3 regions of the Pseudomonas sp. FP2309 genome follow, and region 1 is predicted to be linked to each of the others. Evidence: predicted binding sites of a transcription regulator. Region 1 holds the regulator's gene; each other region holds the start of a gene.
What was found. The regulator FliA, encoded in region 1, starts transcription of late flagellar genes. The targets are predictions, from matches to a motif close to CTAAAGTTTNNNNNNNNNNNGCCGNTAA.
Positions count from the first base shown of each region.

Region 2: flgM (flagellar biosynthesis anti-sigma factor FlgM) is a predicted target of FliA. The motif match lies at 3,197-3,224, and genes of this name have one in related genera.
Region 3: motA (flagellar motor stator protein MotA) is a predicted target of FliA. The motif match lies at 1,938-1,965, and genes of this name have one in related genera.

Region 1 is NZ_CP117439.1:3,936,371-3,942,030, forward strand. It holds gene PSH59_RS18005 (chemotaxis protein CheA) at 1-1,715, opposite strand, end outside; gene PSH59_RS18010 (protein phosphatase CheZ) at 1,727-2,515, opposite strand; gene PSH59_RS18015 (chemotaxis response regulator CheY) at 2,534-2,908, opposite strand; gene fliA (RNA polymerase sigma factor FliA) at 3,078-3,818, opposite strand; gene fleN (flagellar synthesis regulator FleN) at 3,815-4,648, opposite strand; gene flhF (flagellar biosynthesis protein FlhF) at 4,755-5,660, opposite strand, start outside.
Region 2 is NZ_CP117439.1:4,271,210-4,276,869, forward strand. It holds gene flgB (flagellar basal body rod protein FlgB) at 1-120, opposite strand, end outside; gene cheR (protein-glutamate O-methyltransferase CheR) at 462-1,289, opposite strand; gene PSH59_RS19595 (chemotaxis protein CheV) at 1,339-2,265, opposite strand; gene flgA (flagellar basal body P-ring formation chaperone FlgA) at 2,356-3,120, shown strand; gene flgM (flagellar biosynthesis anti-sigma factor FlgM) at 3,263-3,586, shown strand; gene PSH59_RS19610 (flagella synthesis protein FlgN) at 3,635-4,105, shown strand; gene PSH59_RS19615 (flagellar brake protein) at 4,202-4,951, shown strand; gene PSH59_RS19620 (MFS transporter) at 5,012-5,660, opposite strand, start outside.
Region 3 is NZ_CP117439.1:587,867-593,526, forward strand. It holds gene PSH59_RS02530 (rhodanese-like domain-containing protein) at 1-273, opposite strand, end outside; gene PSH59_RS02535 (HDOD domain-containing protein) at 331-1,866, opposite strand; gene motA (flagellar motor stator protein MotA) at 2,034-2,885, shown strand; gene motB (flagellar motor protein MotB) at 2,889-3,905, shown strand; gene rsgA (small ribosomal subunit biogenesis GTPase RsgA) at 3,973-5,004, opposite strand; gene orn (oligoribonuclease) at 5,113-5,655, shown strand.

The DNA.
Region 1 (5,660 bases):
ACGCCACGGCCCGACACGTCGGAGATCTCGGTCTTGGTCGAGAAGCCAGGGGCGAAGATCAGGTTGTAGCACTCGGTGTCGGTCAGGCGATCGGCAGCGTCCTTGTCCATCACGCCACGCTTGACCGCGATATTGCGCAGAATGGCCGGGTCCATGCCTTTGCCGTCATCGGTGATCGACAGCAGGATGTGGTCGCCCTCCTGCTCCGCCGCCAGAATCACTTTGCCGCCGCGGGACTTGCCCGAGGCTTCGCGCTCTTCCGGGGTTTCCACGCCGTGGTCGACGGCGTTGCGCACCAAGTGGACCAGCGGGTCGGCCAGGGCCTCGACAAGGTTTTTGTCGAGGTCGGTTTCTTCACCCACCAGTTCCAGGTTGATCTCTTTCTTCAGTTGACGCGCCAGGTCACGAACCAGACGCGGGAAGCGGCCGAAGACTTTCTTGATCGGCTGCATCCGCGTTTTCATCACCGCGGTTTGCAGGTCGGCGGTGACCACGTCGAGGTTCGACACGGCCTTTTGCATGGCTTCATCGCCACTGCTCAAGCCCAGGCGCACCAGGCGGTTACGCACCAGTACCAGTTCGCCGACCATGTTCATGATGTCGTCCAGACGCGCGGTATCGACCCGCACGGTGGTTTCGGCTTCACTGGCCGGTTTGTCCGCAGCCGGTGCAGCGGCTGCGGCGGCACGCGCCGGCGCCGGCGCTGCTGCCGGGGCAGCCGCAGGTTTGGCGGCGGCGGCAGGCGCAGCGGCTTTGGCCGGGGCAGCCGCTTTAGCGGCAGCCGGGGCTGCTGTGGCGACGGCGCCGGTCGCAGGCACCTCGCTGAACTTGCCCTTGCCGTGCAAATCGTCCAGCAGGGCTTCGAATTCGTGATCGGTGATCAGACCATCACCGGCAGGCGCTGCACTGGCGGCAGGCGCTGCGGCGGTAGCGGTGGCCGCGACTGCCGGCAGGGCGTCGGCAGCAAACGTGCCTTTGCCATGCAGTTGGTCGAGCAACGCTTCGAATTCGTCATCGGTGATGTCAGTGCTGACAGGCGCGGCAGGCACCTGCTCACCGGCCGGCGCAGCTGCGACCGGCGCCACCGCATCGGCGGCGAACTGGCCTTTGCCGTGCAATTGGTCGAGCAGCGACTCGAACTCTGCGTCGGTGATGTCTTCGCTGGTCGGCTCCACTGCCGGGGCAACGGCGGCAGGCGCTTCGGCTTCGGCCTTGACGGCGCTGAGGGAGTTGAGCAGCTGCTCGAACTCGCTGTCCGTGACGTCCGCTTCAGGCTCGGCCACCGGCTCAGGCGCCGCTTCAACCACCGGCGCTGCCGTGGTGTCCGCAGGCTCTGCATAGCGTGCCAGGGCCGCGAGCAGTTCCGGCGTTGCCGCGGTGATCGGGGCACGTTCACGCACCTCGCTGAACATGCCGTTGACCGCATCCAGTGCTTCGAGAATCACGTCCATCAACTCCGAATCAACGTGACGCTCACCCTTGCGCAGGATGTCGAACACGTTCTCGGCGATGTGGCAGCACTCCACCAGCTCATGGAGCTGGAGGAAGCCGGCGCCCCCTTTTACAGTGTGAAAACCGCGAAAAATTGCATTGAGCAGGTTCGCATCATCCGGACGGCTTTCCAGCTCGACCAGTTGTTCGGACAGTTGCTCTAAAATTTCGCCGGCCTCTACAAGGAAATCCTGAAGGATCTCTTCATCGGCGCCGAAGCTCATGTGGGTGCTCCTTAGAAGCCTAAACTGGATAACAGGTCATCTACGTCATCCTGACCTGACACAACGTCTTCACGTTTATCGGCATGAATCTGCGGACCTTCACCCTTGGCGAGATGTTTTTGTGGATCTTTTTCCGAGAGGATCGCTTCGCGGTCATGTTCGATGCCGGCAAAACGGTCAACCTGGCCTGCCATAAGCACCAGTTTGAGCAGGTTGCTCTCCACTTCGGTGACCAGTTGAGTCACACGCTTGATCACCTGACCGGTGAGGTCCTGGTAATCCTGGGCCAGCAAAATATCGTTGAGATTGCTGGACACCGTGCGGTTGTCCTGCTCGCTGCGCGACAAAAACCCTTCAACCCGACGTGCCAGCTCACGAAACTCTTCAGCTCCCACTTCCCGGCGCATGAAGCGGCCCCAGTCGTTGCTCAGGGCCTGGGCTTCAGTGGCCATGCCGTTGACCAGGGGCGTGGCGTTTTCCACCAGGTCCATGGTGCGGTTGGCCGCCGCCTCAGTCAGCCTGACCACATAGGACAGGCGTTCGGTGGCATCAGTAATCTGCGAGATTTCTTCGGCCTGGGGCATGTGCGGGTCAATCTGAAAATTGACAATTGCACTGTGCAGCTCGCGTGTGAGCTTGCCCACTTCCTGGTACAGGCCGCGGTCACGGGTCTGGTTGAGCTCATGGATCAACTGCACCGCGTCGCCGAAATGGCCTTTTTCAAGGCTGTCGACCAACTGGTGAGCATGCTTTTTCAGGGTTGACTCAAAGTCTCCCAGTGTCGTTTCTTTATGCTCCATAGCTCCCCCGCGATGGCATTAGCCGTGGATGCGTTCGAAGATTTTTTCGATCTTCTCTTTCAAGGCCAATGCAGTGAATGGCTTGACCACGTAACCGTTAACCCCGGCTTGGGCGGCTTCGATGATCTGCTCACGCTTGGCTTCGGCGGTGACCATCAACACAGGCAGGCTGCGAAGTTTCTCGTCGGCGCGCACGTGGCGCAGCAGGTCGATGCCAGTCATGCCCGGCATGTTCCAGTCGGTTACCAGAAAGTCGATGCTCCCGCTGTTGAGGATCGGAATCGCCGTAAGGCCGTCATCCGCCTCGACCGTGTTTGTGAACCCAAGGTCACGCAACAGGTTTTTTATGATCCGCCGCATCGTTGAGAAGTCATCAACGATGAGGATTTTCATGTTCTTGTCCAATTCGACCTCCAAGCAGTCTTAAACGCGCCCAGCACCTGGACGCGCCATTTCAATCAACAGGCATTACACAAAAAGGACTGCCGGGGGCACCACGAGCCGAACCCGCGACGGTCAATCACCGTCGCGGTATCGCTTTGCAGTGTCCCCACACTGCCTGTCAGCGCGCTCGCCACTCTCCCAAACGCCCCCGCAAGCGGGCGGCGCACTGGCTGTGTAACTGGCTGACCCGCGATTCGCTGACCCCCAGGACCTCACCGATTTCCTTGAGGTTCAGCTCTTCGTCGTAGTACAGCGCCAATACCAGTCGCTCACGCTCAGGCAAATTGGCAATCGCGTCAGCCAACGCCCCCTGGAAGCGTTCATCCTCCAGGTCGCGCGCCGGCTCCATGTGAGTACTCGCGCCGTCCTCGTGCAACCCTTCGTGTTCGCCGTCCTGCAACAGGTCGTCGAAACTGAACAGGCGGCTGCCCAAGGTATCGTTCAAAATCCCGTAATAATCGTCGAGACTCAATTGGAGTTCGGCCGCAACTTCGTGATCTTTAGCGTCGCGACCGGTTTTTGCTTCAATTGCGCGAATTGCGTCACTGACCATACGTGTATTGCGGTGCACCGAACGGGGCGCCCAGTCACCCTTGCGCACTTCATCGAGCATGGCGCCACGGATACGGATACCCGCATACGTCTCGAAACTCGCACCCTTGCTCGCGTCGTATTTGGTCGACACTTCGAGCAGACCGATCATGCCGGCCTGGATCAGGTCTTCGACCTGGACGCTGGCGGGCAGGCGAGCCAGCAGGTGATAAGCGATGCGTTTGACCAGTGGCGCATAACGCTCGATCAACTCACCCTGACTGTCACGGGCAGACTTCTTGTAGGCGTTATAGCCGTTCGCTGTCATAGCACGGGTCCTGCGCTCGTCTGATGTACCAATCGCTCGACGAAAAACTCCAGATGCCCCCGTGGGTTGGCGGGCAACGGCCAGGTATCGACCTTCTGAGCAATAGCCTTGAACGCCAATGCGCACTTGGAACGAGGGAACGCTTCGTAGACTGCACGCTGCTTTTGCACAGCCTTGCGCACACACTCGTCGTAGGGCACTGCACCAACGTATTGTAGGGCGACATCGAGAAAGCGGTCCGTGACCTTGGTCAACTTGGCGAACAGGTTGCGCCCTTCCTGCGGGCTCTGGGCCATGTTGGCCAGCACGCGGAAGCGGTTCATGCCGTAGTCACGGTTAAGCAGTTTGATCAGGGCGTAGGCGTCGGTGATCGAGGTGGGCTCATCGCAGACCACCAGTAGCACTTCCTGCGCCGCGCGCACGAAGCTGACCACGGACTCGCCGATCCCGGCGGCGGTGTCGATCACCAGCACGTCGAGGTTGTCGCCGATATCACTGAAGGCCTGAATCAGACCGGCATGCTGCGCCGGGCTCAGGTGCACCATGCTCTGGGTGCCGGACGCGGCCGGCACGATGCGGATACCGCCAGGGCCCTGCAGCAGCACATCGCGCAGTTCACAGCGCCCCTCGATCACATCGGCAAGGGTGTGTTTGGGCGTCAGCCCCAGCAGAACGTCGACGTTCGCCAGCCCCAGGTCAGCATCCAGCAGCATGACGCGACGGCCAAGCTCTGCCAGGGCCAGGGACAAATTCACTGACACGTTAGTTTTCCCGACGCCACCTTTGCCGCCGGTCACCGCGATCACCTGTACGGGATGCATGCTGCCCATTTTATTTCTTTACCTTGTCTTGCTTAGACGCAGGCTACATGGCTTGGCCGCTTGAATCGCTTGCAGACCATCAATGTAGGTACATTTCACGGTGTTCATCCTGACTTCAACCGACCCGTTTGGCGGGGTTGTGGTAGAGGTCGGCGAACATATCGGCCATCGCTTCCTCGCTAGGCTCTTCTTGCATTTGCACGCTCACTGCGCGGCTGACCAACTGATGACGGCGCGGCAGATGCAGGTCATCCGGAATCCGCGGGCCATCGGTCAGGTAGGCAACCGGCAGTTCATGGCTGATCGCCAGGCTCAACACTTCGCCCAGGCTGGCGGTTTCATCCAGTTTAGTCAGGATGCAACCGGCCAGGCCGCAGCGCTTGTAGCTGTGATAAGCAGCGGTAAGAACCTGTTTCTGGCTGGTGGTTGCAAGCACCAGGTAATTTTTCGACTTGATGCCACGCCCGGCCAGGCTTTCCAGCTGCATGCGCAACGCCGGATCGCTGGCTTGCAGGCCCGCGGTATCGATCAACACCACGCGCTTGCGCAACAGCGGATCGAGGGCGTTGGCCAGGGATTGGCCCGGGTCGACGTGGGTCACCGGCACATTGAGGATGCGCCCCAGAGTCTTGAGCTGCTCCTGGGCACCGATGCGGTAGCTGTCCATGCTCACCAACGCAATGTTATGGGCGCCGTATTTGAGCACATAACGGGCGGCCAGCTTGGCCAGGGTGGTGGTCTTGCCCATGCCGGCAGGGCCGACCATGGCGATCACACCGCCCTCTTCCAGGGGTTCGACTTCCGGGGTGGCGATCATCCGCGCCAGATGGGCCAGCAACATGCGCCAGGCCTGGCGAGGCTCTTCGATTTCGGTGGTCAGGGCCAGCAGGTCGCGGGACAACGGGCCGGACAGGCCTATGCGTTGCAGGCGGCGCCACAGGTTGGCCTGCTGCGGCTTGCTGCCTTGCAACTGCGTCCAGGCCAACGAACCGAGCTGGACTTCCAGCAGTTCGCGCAGGCC
Region 2 (5,660 bases), 330 kb from region 1:
AGCCTTGTAGTTCGGGGTATCGGCGTTGGCAATGTTGTTGGCCAGGACTTCGGCACGCTGGGCGCGGAAGCCCAGGGCTTGTTCGTGGATACCGAGCGCTTTATCGAAGCTGATGCTCATGGCGGAAACCTTTAGGCTGACCTGCTGTTCGTTAACAGGGTTATAGCAAGGTGCATGCCAATTCTTCGAGGGCCCGTATATCAAGGGTTTGCGGGGCGCTTGCTGGCGGCAATGCCAGAAAAGCGGCAACGGGTTTCCGCGTGGCGCCAGTAAAGCGGCAATGGGGGGTTGCCGCTTTACTGGGATTTGCCGCAAAAAAATGTGGGAGTGGACTTGTGTGGGCGTTGGCTTGCCTGCGATTGCATCACCTCGGTTTAAATGACAAACCGAGGCGCCTGCATCGCGGGCAAGCCCTGCTCCCACACAAGCCCAGCTCCCACATTGATCGAGTGAACTCGGGCTTACTTGGCCTGGTAGATGATCCCAGGGCTGCACTGCACCATTTGGAAGTGATCCGGCAGGCCGTTCAGCGCTTCCGAAGCCCCCAGGAACAGGTAGCCGCCACGCTTGAGCGTGCCGTGGATGCGCAACAGGATGTCTTTCTTCACCTCGGCCGAGAAGTAGATCAGCACGTTGCGGCAAAACACCATGTCGAACTTGCCCAGGCTGGCGTAGCTGTCGAGCAGGTTGAACGAGCGAAACTCCACACGGCTCTTGATCGGTGCCTTGATCGCCCAGCGCCCCGCACCTTTGGAGTCGAAGTACCGCTGCAGGCGCTCCGGAGACAAACCACGCCCCAGAGCCAGGCTGTCGTACTCACCGGTCTTGCAGTTGTTGAGCATGGTGCCCGACAGATCAGTGGCGACAATTTGCGCCCCGGCCTTCAACTGCCCCATGTTGGTCCGCTCGAACTCATCGATGGCCATCGAGATGGAATACGGTTCCTGCCCCGAGGAACAGGCCGCCGACCAGATACGCAGGCGCTGGCCCGGGCTGGCCTTGATGGCCTCCGGGAGCACTTTGCTCTTGAGCACTTCAAAGGGGTAGGTGTCACGAAACCACAGGGTTTCGTTGGTGGTCATGGCATCGACCACCATTTCCTTGAGGCCACTGCGCGGCTGACCCTGGATCCGTTGAACCAACTCACCCAGGGATTTGATGCCCTGCTGTTCCATCAGTTTATTAAGACGACTGGATACCAAGTATTGCTTGTTTTCACCGAGCAATATGCCACAGGCCTTTTCCAGGAAGACCCGGAACTGTTCAAAATCCAAATTACCTGTAGACACTGATACCGCCTCTAAAATCGTATGACCGCCAGGGAGAAGACCCTGGCTGTTATTCTGCTGCCTTGATCCGGTCGACTACCCGGGATGCCAGGTCATCAGGACGGAATTTGGCCAGGAAGTCATCGGCACCGACCTTCTTGACCATCGCCTGGTTGAATACGCCCGACAACGAAGTATGCAGGACAATATGCAGTTTTTGCATGCGTGGATCGCTACGTATCTCGGCCGTGAGGGTATAGCCATCCATTTCCGGCATCTCGATGTCGGAAATCATCATCAAGAATTCTTCTTCCGGCTTCTTGCCCTCATCCACCAGTTTGCGCAGGTAATCCAGCGCCTGGCGGCCATCATTGAGCGCCACCACTTCCACGCCGACGGTCTGCAGGCAACGGGTCACCTGTTTGCGCGCCACCGAGGAGTCATCCACCGTGAGCACTCGCAGCGAGATCGCCTTGTGCGCCGTCTCGGCATCCACCACGCCCACGGAGATCGATTCCGAGGTTGGTGCCACTTCGGCGAGGATCTTCTCCACGTCGATGATTTCCACCAACTGGTTGTCGACGCGCGTCACTGCAGTGAGGTAGTGATCGCGGCCGGTGCCCTTGGGCGGCGGATGGATCTCTTCCCAGTTCATGTTGACGATGCGCTCCACCGAGCGCACCAGGAAACCCTGGGTCTTGGTGTTGTATTCGGTAATGATCACGAACGGGTTCTCACGATCCTGCAGGCCTGCCGAACTGGTCGCCAGGGCCAAGTCGAGAATCGGGATGGTCGCGCCACGGATGTTGGCCACGCCACACACCACCGGGCTGGACTTGGGCATGATCGTCAGCTTGGGGCACTGCAGCACTTCCCGCACCTTGAACACGTTAATGCCATACAGCTGCTTGCCATCCAGACGAAAAAGCAACAACTCCAGGCGATTCTGCCCTACCAGCTGTGTGCGCTGGTTTACTGAATCCATTACACCTGCCATGCCCTTACTCCTAAGCTAAAACCTTTGGCGGAACCTACACGGCAGCGCGCCACCACGACTAAACGGCACGAGCTTTGCTATTTATTGGCCATGGACATTAAAACGACAGTTTCCCGACGCCTTCGATTTCCACGTTACCGCAGATTGCTCTGCGCCTCGGTGGCGTTGCTTGCTGTCTGCCTGAACACCGCGGCCCGCGCAGACAACGTCACCTTGCCTGATCTACTTATCGGCGTCACTCAGGGGTTTCTTGAGTTCACTGTAGAAGATTATCTGGCGACCACACAGACGCCGGGGCGTTATGAGATTCAAGTCAACCAACTGGACCCCCGTCTGCGCATGCCAATGTGCGACAAGGAATTGACAGCAACCCTGGAAAGCCCGGCCCAGCCCATTGGCCGGGTCACAGTGCGCGTGCGCTGTGATGGCACCTCGCCCTGGACCGTATTTGTGCCGGCCCAGGTCAAGCTGTTCCGCGATGTAGTCGTGGTGGCGCGCCCCCTGAAACGTACCGGCATCATCGGTTTTGAAGACATTGTGTTGCGTGAACGCGACATCAGCCTGATCAACCAGGGCTACCTGACGTCGGTGGATCAGGCCGTCGGCCAGCGATTGACCCGACCAGTGGTCACTGATCAGGTGCTTACCCTGGTACATCTGGAGCAGGCCGAGGTCATTCGCAAGGGCGATCAGGTGGTCATATCCGCCAGCAGCGGTGGGCTGAGCGTGAAAATGCCCGGCGAAGCCCTCTCCAACGGCGGCATGAGCGAGCAGATTCGCGTCAAGAACCTAAACTCCAACCGCGTGATCAAGGCGCGGGTCACGGCACCGGGCCAAGTGGAGGTCGCTTTATAGATTACTGGTACAGGACGCGGGGTTTTCCTACACTGTGCACGCGGGAGTCCGTGCGGAGATTTATTGTCATTCGCGCCTAAAGTTTGTCCGGGTATGGCCGAAAACATGGCAAGCGTCCAAATACCCAGAGGTTTTTTTTATCATGGTCATCGATTTCAGCCGTTTGAATAACACCCCGTCAACGTCAGGCACTGCGCGTACTTCCGGTGCCAAGGAAAATGTTGAAGCCAAGGCCCAGCCTCTGCCCGCCAAGACAGAACAGGCCAGCGTCAGCCAGAGCGGGGAATCCGTACACCTGAGCAATGAGGCTCAACAGTTGCAGAAGGTCACTGACTCGCTGCGCGATCAACCGGTGGTCAATAAAGCCCGCGTGGCCGAGTTGAAACAGGCAATCGCCGATGGCAGCTATCAAGTCGACAGCAACCGTGTAGCCAGCAAGCTGCTTAACTTCGAAGCCGAGCGCTAGGCAAAGGCCTGCGCAGGGCTTTTGGACGCTTAAACCCCAAGGCCAGCCATGCATCACGACGAAAATTTGCTGCAACTGATCATTGATGATCTAGCGCCGACGCAACAACTGCTCGAGCTGCTCAAAGAAGAATCCCTGGCCCTCTATGGCCGGGATATGCCGCTGCTGGAGGAGATTCTGGCGCGCAAGCAGTCGCTGATTGTCCTGCTGGAACAGCACGGCAAAAAACGCAGCCAAATCCTCAGCAGCCTCGGCCTGCCGGCAGACCACGACGGCCTGGCCCAACTGGCCAGCCACTCCTCGGTCGGCGAACAGCTGCTTTCCCAAAGCAAAGAACTCAATCAATTGCTCACCCAGTGCCAGGAAGCCAACCTGCTTAACGGCCAGTCGATCCAGCTTCAGCAAGCCACGACTGCCAACCAGTTGCGCATACTCCACGGCGGAGAGCCACCGGCGCTGTATAACGCGCAGGGTTCCACCTCGCGGCTGGTCAAGCCAAGCACCCGCAGCCAAGCCTGACACCGGTTTACAGAGCGCCCTATCCAAGGCGCGCCACATGCTGGCAAAATGCCGGTTCTTGCGTGTAGTCGTATTTTGTCTGGAGATGGAAGAACCGTGTTCAACGCCCTTAATGCGGAAGATGCTCCGCAGCCACCCAAGGTGCTCACCACGCCTCTGGAAATCGCCGGCACCTTGCGGATGCTGCAAGACAGCCATGACCCGCTGATCATCACCTTCCACGAACGCAGCCAGCGCTTCCAGAGCTACCTGGTGGACGTCAATCGCGACGGCAACATGCTGGCCCTTGATGAGATGATCCCGCGCGACGGCGAGCGTTATCTGGAAAACGGCGAGCCCTTTCGCATTGAAGGCTTTCACGATGGTGTACGCGTGGCCTGGGAAAGCAACGGCACCCTGAGCATCAGCGAGAAGGATGGTCACCGCATCTACACCGGCAGCTTGCCGCAAGAAGTGGTCTACCATCAGCGCCGCAACGCTTTCCGCGCCGCGTTGAAGCTTGCGCAATTGGTCAATATCGAATTGGGTGGCGAAAAACTGAAGGCGCCGGTCAACGGCAAACTGCTGGATATCTCCGCCACCGGCTGCAAACTGCGCTTTGAGGGCGACATCTCCGAGCGCCTGCAATTGGGCCAGGTCTACGATCGCTTTATCGCCGCCCTGCCCTTCGGCAGCATGACCACAGCGGTCGAACTGCGTTACCTGCACTTCGAAGAAAGGATCAACACGACCTTTGCCGGTGTGCGCTTCCACAACATGAGTGGGCTGGTGCAGCGTCAGGTCGAACGCTTTGTGTACCAGTTGCAACGTGAAGCACGACGCTTCGACAAAGACGATGACTTCTAATACGTAAAGAGCGCCACAAAAAAACGGGCAGATCCTTTAGGGATCTGCCCGTTTTTGCATTCAGGGGCGCGCCCTGCTCAAGTCATGGGGATGCTCGTCCGGGTCGGGCTGCTCGGCCGGCACTTCAGCGCTCGGCTCCTCTGCTGGTGGTTGCTCACCATCGACCTCAGGCTCAGGCGCGGCAGTCTGCATCTGCTCCTGCACCACCGCCTCATCCACCCGCGGATCCAGCGCAGCAACCAGCGGCGAACTGGACATGCTGTCGGGCATCGCCACGTGGTGCAGGGGCGCATCTTCCACCTGGTGCAGATTGGTGACTGCTTTTGGCCGGATACGCCAAACCAGGATCAACGCGCACAAACTGAAAAACGCATAGAGCATCTGGCTGCCGAACATCTTCATCACCACACCCGCCAGCAACGGCCCGATACTCGCGCCAACGCCGTACGTCACCAATAACATCGCCGTCAGCGACACCCGACGATCGCCCTCCACATGGTCATTGGAAAACGCCACGGCCAGCGGGTACAGACAGAACTGCACCAGGGAACACAGGAAGCCCGCGACGAACAACACCTCCAGCGGCACCTGGGTCATGATCGCCAGCGGCAATGCCGCCACCGCCAGGCACAAGGCGAAGCAGCGGATCAGCAGCGCGCGATCATAACGATCCGACAGCCATCCCAACGGCCACTGCACCAACAGCCCG
Region 3 (5,660 bases), 2.3 Mb from region 1:
GCCTTCGTCGTCGTACACCACGTAGGTGGCATCTGGGGTGTGGCCGATTTCACCGAACAGTTTTTCCAGGTCTGCCTGGTGGGGCAGCAGTCCGGGTGCCGGCGCCTGGCCCAATTGGGTGCGCTTGGGGTCAACGAAATGCGCGCCGGGGATATGCCCTTCGGCGTAGCGGGCGGCACTGGTGAGGTCCACCACAATCAGGTGTTCGGCATCCAGGCGACTCAGCAGGTCGGCAGATTCGATCACCAGCGGCAAGCCAGAGAAGTCAGGCATGTGAGGTCTCCTGGGCACAAATGTTGGCGATAAAGGACGGCGATTGTAGCGCAAGCATCAGACGCTGCGGTTGGTAAAGCTGTGCAGCGCTTTCTCGATGCACTGGGCGGTTTTGCCGAAGGCTTGCACGGTGGTTTCCGAGAACGGCCCACCGCCCTGGTCGGCAACCATCACCATCACCACGCGACCGTTGCAGCTCATGGAGCGCAACAACAGGTGTTCACCATTGAACAGGCGACGCAGGATCGGCGGCAGCAAGGCTGAGAACTGTGCGTGGTTGTCGGGTGTGAGGCGCACCTGAGCGGATTTCTCCAGCAGGCGCTGCAGCAGCGTGCTGTTGACCACGTCGAGGCTCAGGTTGGTGGCGTCTTTGGGCAGGCCGTCGGCCTGGTGTACGCGCAAGGTGCTCAGGGCGCGATCGGCCATGAACAACAGGACCCGCTGCATGCCACTGGCGACCAGGGCTTCCTTGGCGCAGGTGGTCAAATGCATGGCGTTGGCGAAGCGGCTCGGCTCTTCCAGCAGTTCGGTGCAGCGGTTGCGCCAGACCGCGAGGGCTTCGGCAGTGGGGGGCGGTGCGGGCAGCAAGCCTCGATGGACCTTTTGCACATGCCACGGCCAGATCAGCGACAGCGCCGGGTGCCAGAGGTCGGGCATCAGGGTAGTGCGAGCGCTGGTGACGGCTTGCTGGTGAGATTGTTGCTGCACCTCAGCCAGCGATTGCTGCAAATACAGGGCGGTCAGGTACTGCCAGCGCTGGGTGTGCGGGCAGGTCCAGGACTCCTGGGCCGACATCGCCAGGCCGTTGGCCAGCAGCACGGTATTGGCCGGCTGGTTCAGCCAGCGGCGCAGGTTGGGTTCCGCATCGAGCAATTGCTGGTGGCGCAACGGGTCGTCTTCGCGGGCGATATGCAGCGCCCTGACCAGCAAACGTTGCTCGTTCAACAGCAGGGTGTAGCCCTGGGAAACCCAGATCGGCAAATGCCAGGCTTCGGTCAGGCCGAGGCACAGGTCCAGCAGGCGCACGCCGAACAAGGCCTGCTCGACCTTGCGCGCCGACTCGCCTTTGTGGATCACGCGCAGCTCCCACTCTTCAAGAAGCTTGGGGTACGCAACGGCCATCGGCCACAGCGGCGACAAAAACAGCAGGCTGCCCCAGTGGATGTCTTGCCACAGCCGTGCGAGGCGGCTGCCGAACAAGCCGTTGGCTTGTTGCGACGCATGCTGGCTCACCAGCAACAACTGGCGCAACGCAACGGGAATCTCCTGGGCAGGCACCGAGGGCAGGCGCGCCAGCAGTTCTTCAGCGCGCTTGAGGCCCAGGCGATTAAGCGCCACTTCGAGGTTTTCCGCAGGTTCGGCCAGGCTGCCATGGGTATGGCTGTTGGCTTCGCGCATCACGCTGAGCACCAGCGCCGGGCTGTCTTGCATCAGCTCGGCAATATCTCGCAACGAACTGCGGCTGTCGCGGATTGCCTTGCACACACGGTCGTGGCTGGCCTGGGGAACAGGCAGCGGCACATCGTCCAGGCGCTTGATCCAAGCGGCCAGAGAAGTGGGTTTTGCAGTTGGGACTGTCGTTTCATTAGCCATGATTGGGGCGCGATCATCACTTGCGGTCAACACGCCCGGAGTGGGCCGAACTGGCTTTTCGCCTTAACGGGCTATAGTCTGGCGCAGTTTTGCCGATAAGTAGAACAAGAGTTTTTCAGTTCCCCCAAATATGTCCATGAACCCGACGGCGCAAGTACTCATCTCCTATGGCTAAAATTATCGGCATCATCGTCGTCTTCGCGAGCGTGCTCGGCGGGTACGTCCTGTCCCACGGTAAAATTGCGGCACTGGTCCAGCCTTTCGAGGTGTTGATTATTGGCGGTGCGGCACTGGGTGCCTTTTTGCAGGCCAACCCCGGCTACATGACCATGCACGTGGTCAAGAAGTCGTTGGCCATGTTTGGTTCGCGCTTCACCCACACTTTCTACCTGGAAGTGCTGGGCCTGGTGTACGAGATCCTCAACAAGAGCCGCCGCGAAGGCATGATGGCGATCGAGGCCGATATCGAAGACGCTGCTGCCAGCCCGATTTTCGCCAAGTACCCGGCCGTGCTCAAAGACGAGCGCATGACCGCCTACATCTGCGATTACCTGCGCATCATGTCCTCCGGCAACATGGCCCCTCACGAGCTGGAAGGCCTGTTCGACATGGAATTGTTCAGCCTCAAGGAAGAGCTGGAGCACCCGTCCCATGCCGTTACCGGTATCGCTGACGGCATGCCGGGTTTCGGTATCGTCGCGGCGGTACTGGGTATCGTGGTGACCATGGCTTCTCTGGGCGAAGGTGACCAGGCCGCGATCGGCATGCACGTAGGTGCGGCGCTGGTGGGTACCTTCTTCGGTATTCTCGCGGCGTACGGCTTCTTCGGCCCGCTGGCGACCTCCCTGGCCCACGATGCCAAGGAAGAAATCAACCTGTACGAGTCGATCAAGGCCAGCCTGGTGGCGTCCGCGTCCGGCATGCCGCCGTCGCTGGCAGTGGAATTTGGTCGCAAAGTGCTGTACCCCAAGCACCGCCCAAGTTTCGCCGAGCTGGAACAAGCGGTTCGCGGTCGCTAAGTCATGGAAAACAACCAGCCGATAATCATCAAGCGCGTCAAGCGCTTCGCTGCGGGGCATCATGGCGGCGCCTGGAAAATCGCCTTCGCCGACTTTGCGACGGCGATGATGGCGTTCTTCCTGGTGTTGTGGCTGATGTCCACCGCCACGCCCGAACAGAAAATCGCCATCGCCGGTTACTTCAAAGACCCGATTGGCTTTTCCGAAAGCGGCACGCCTTTTGTGATCGACCTGGGCGGCTCGCCGCAGTTGGCGCCTGAGCGCACCATCAACCCCGAGGTCAAGACTGAAGCACCACAGGAAAAAATCCCGATCGAGCGCGACACGGTCGAGGCCATGGCCGAGCAGGTCGAGCAGGAACGCCTGGAATTGCTGCTGCAGGAGTTGCAGAACAAGGTCGAGGAGAACCCGCAGCTGCTCAAGTTCAAGGACCAGATTTCGTTCGAAATCACGCCCGAAGGCTTGCGCATCCAGATCACCGATGCCGCCAACCGGCCGATGTTCGACTCTGGCAGCGCGCGCTTGAAGCCGTACTTTGAAGACATCCTGCTGGCCATGGCCGACACCATCAAGACGGTGCCGAACAAGATCAGCATCAGTGGTCATACTGACGCCAAACCGTATGCAGGCCAGGGCGATTTCGGCAACTGGGAGCTGTCGGCCAACCGCGCCAACGCTGCACGCCGTGCACTGGTGGCCGGCAGCTACCCGGATCCGCAAGTCGCGCGGGTAGTGGGTTTTGCCTCATCGCAGTTGTTTGATCACAAAGACCCGTTCAACCCGGCCAACCGGCGCATCGACATTGTCGTGCTGACCAAAAAGGCCCAGCGCGCGATTGAAGGTGACCAGCCGCCAGCGCAACCGACCCCAGGTGCCGGTGCACCAGGCGAAGTGCCGGCCGACCCGAACGCGATCCCGCCGGGTCAGGAACCATTGCCGGCCCACGAACTGCGTCAGAAGTTGAATCTGTTTGATGATGGTGGGGTGAAAGACCCTACGGCACCTAAGGCGGGTTCCTAAGGTGCTCTGATGGAAGGGTTGGTTGTGGTGAGCGGGCAACCCGCTCGCCACAGGCCATCTATGCAGTTTAGTAACTGCTCTCCGGCAAGCTCGCAATAATCGACCGATAGCTGTTCATCCGCTGCTGCTGCACACGGCCGTCTTCCAGGGCCTTGAGCAACGCACACCCCGGCTCGCGGTCGTGTTTGCAGTCGCGGAAGCGGCACGTGCCGATCAGGTCGTTGAACTCGATGAAACCCGCTTCCACATCGCTGCGGCTCACGTGGCCCAGGCCGAATTCGCGAATACCAGGGGAGTCAATCAGCTCACCGCCGCCTGGGAAGTGGAACAACCGTGCGGTGGTGGTGGTGTGGGTGCCCTGGCCGGACAGCTCCGACAGCGGGCCTACACGGGTGTCGACCTCAGGCAGCAAGCTGTTGACCAGCGATGACTTGCCCACGCCGGACTGGCCGACAAACACGCTGATGCGCCCGTCCAACTGCTGTTGCAGCTGTTCCATGCCATTGCCGTGATGGGCGGAGACTTCCAGCACTGGGTAACCCAGGGTGCGGTAGACCGCCAGCAGCGCGTTGAGCGCCGGCGCGTTCTGTTCGTCGATCAAGTCGAATTTGTTCAGCAGCAACAGCGGGCGAATGCCGGCATGCTCGGCCGCCACCAGGTAGCGGTCGATCAAGTTGGCATGGGGCTCGGGCAGCGGCGCGAACACGATCACGATCATGTCGACGTTGGCCGCGACCGGCTTGAGTTGGCCACGGCTGTCGGGGCGGCGCAGTTCGGTGGTGCGCGGCAACTGGGCGACGATCACGCCGATGCCCTGGTTGCCGGCACGCCAGACCACCTTGTCGCCGGTGACCAGCGCAGGCAGGTTGGCGCGTAAGTGGCAGCGGGAAACGGAGCCGGCGAGCTCGCCTTCCAGCGCCTCGACTTCGACCTGCACACCAAAGTGCGCGATCACCAGGCCTGTCTGCTCGGGGCCCAGGTCGCCGCCCTCGAGCGCTTCCACGGCGGAGGACTCACGTTTGGCGGCGCGTGCGGCGCGCTCACCTTGAATCTTTTCGATGCGCCAGTTTTGGCGACGATTGAGCTGGCGTTTGGCCATTGGTGTTCCGTGTCGATAATGCAAAGGTTGGGTGAAACGGTCGCGAGTCTAGCACGCCCCCGCCTGCTAAACTGCGCAGCTACGCCAAGGTGCCAAGAGAATCAAGCCATGCAAAACCCACAGAACCTGATTTGGATCGATCTGGAAATGACCGGTCTGAACCCCGACACCGATGTCATCATCGAGATGGCCACGATTGTCACCGACAGTAATCTCAATACTTTGGCCGAAGGTCCGGTGATCGCCATCCACCACAGCGATGCCGTGCTCGCCACCATGGATGAGTGGAACACCCGCACCCACGGCAACTCCGGCCTGACCCAGCGCGTACGCGACAGCCGCATCAGCATGGCCGAGGCCGAGGCCCAAACCATCGCCTTCCTGGAAAAATGGGTGCCCAAGGGCAAGTCGCCGATCTGCGGCAACAGCATTTGTCAGGATCGTCGCTTTCTCTATACCCACATGAAGGGGTTGGAGAGCTACTTCCACTACCGCAATCTGGACGTGTCCACGCTCAAAGAGCTGGCGGCGCGCTGGGCCCCGGAAGTCAAAGACAGCTTCCATAAAGGCAGCACTCACCTGGCATTGGACGATATCCGCGAGTCGATCGCCGAGCTGCAGCATTACCGCAAGCATTTCATCAAGGCATGATGCGC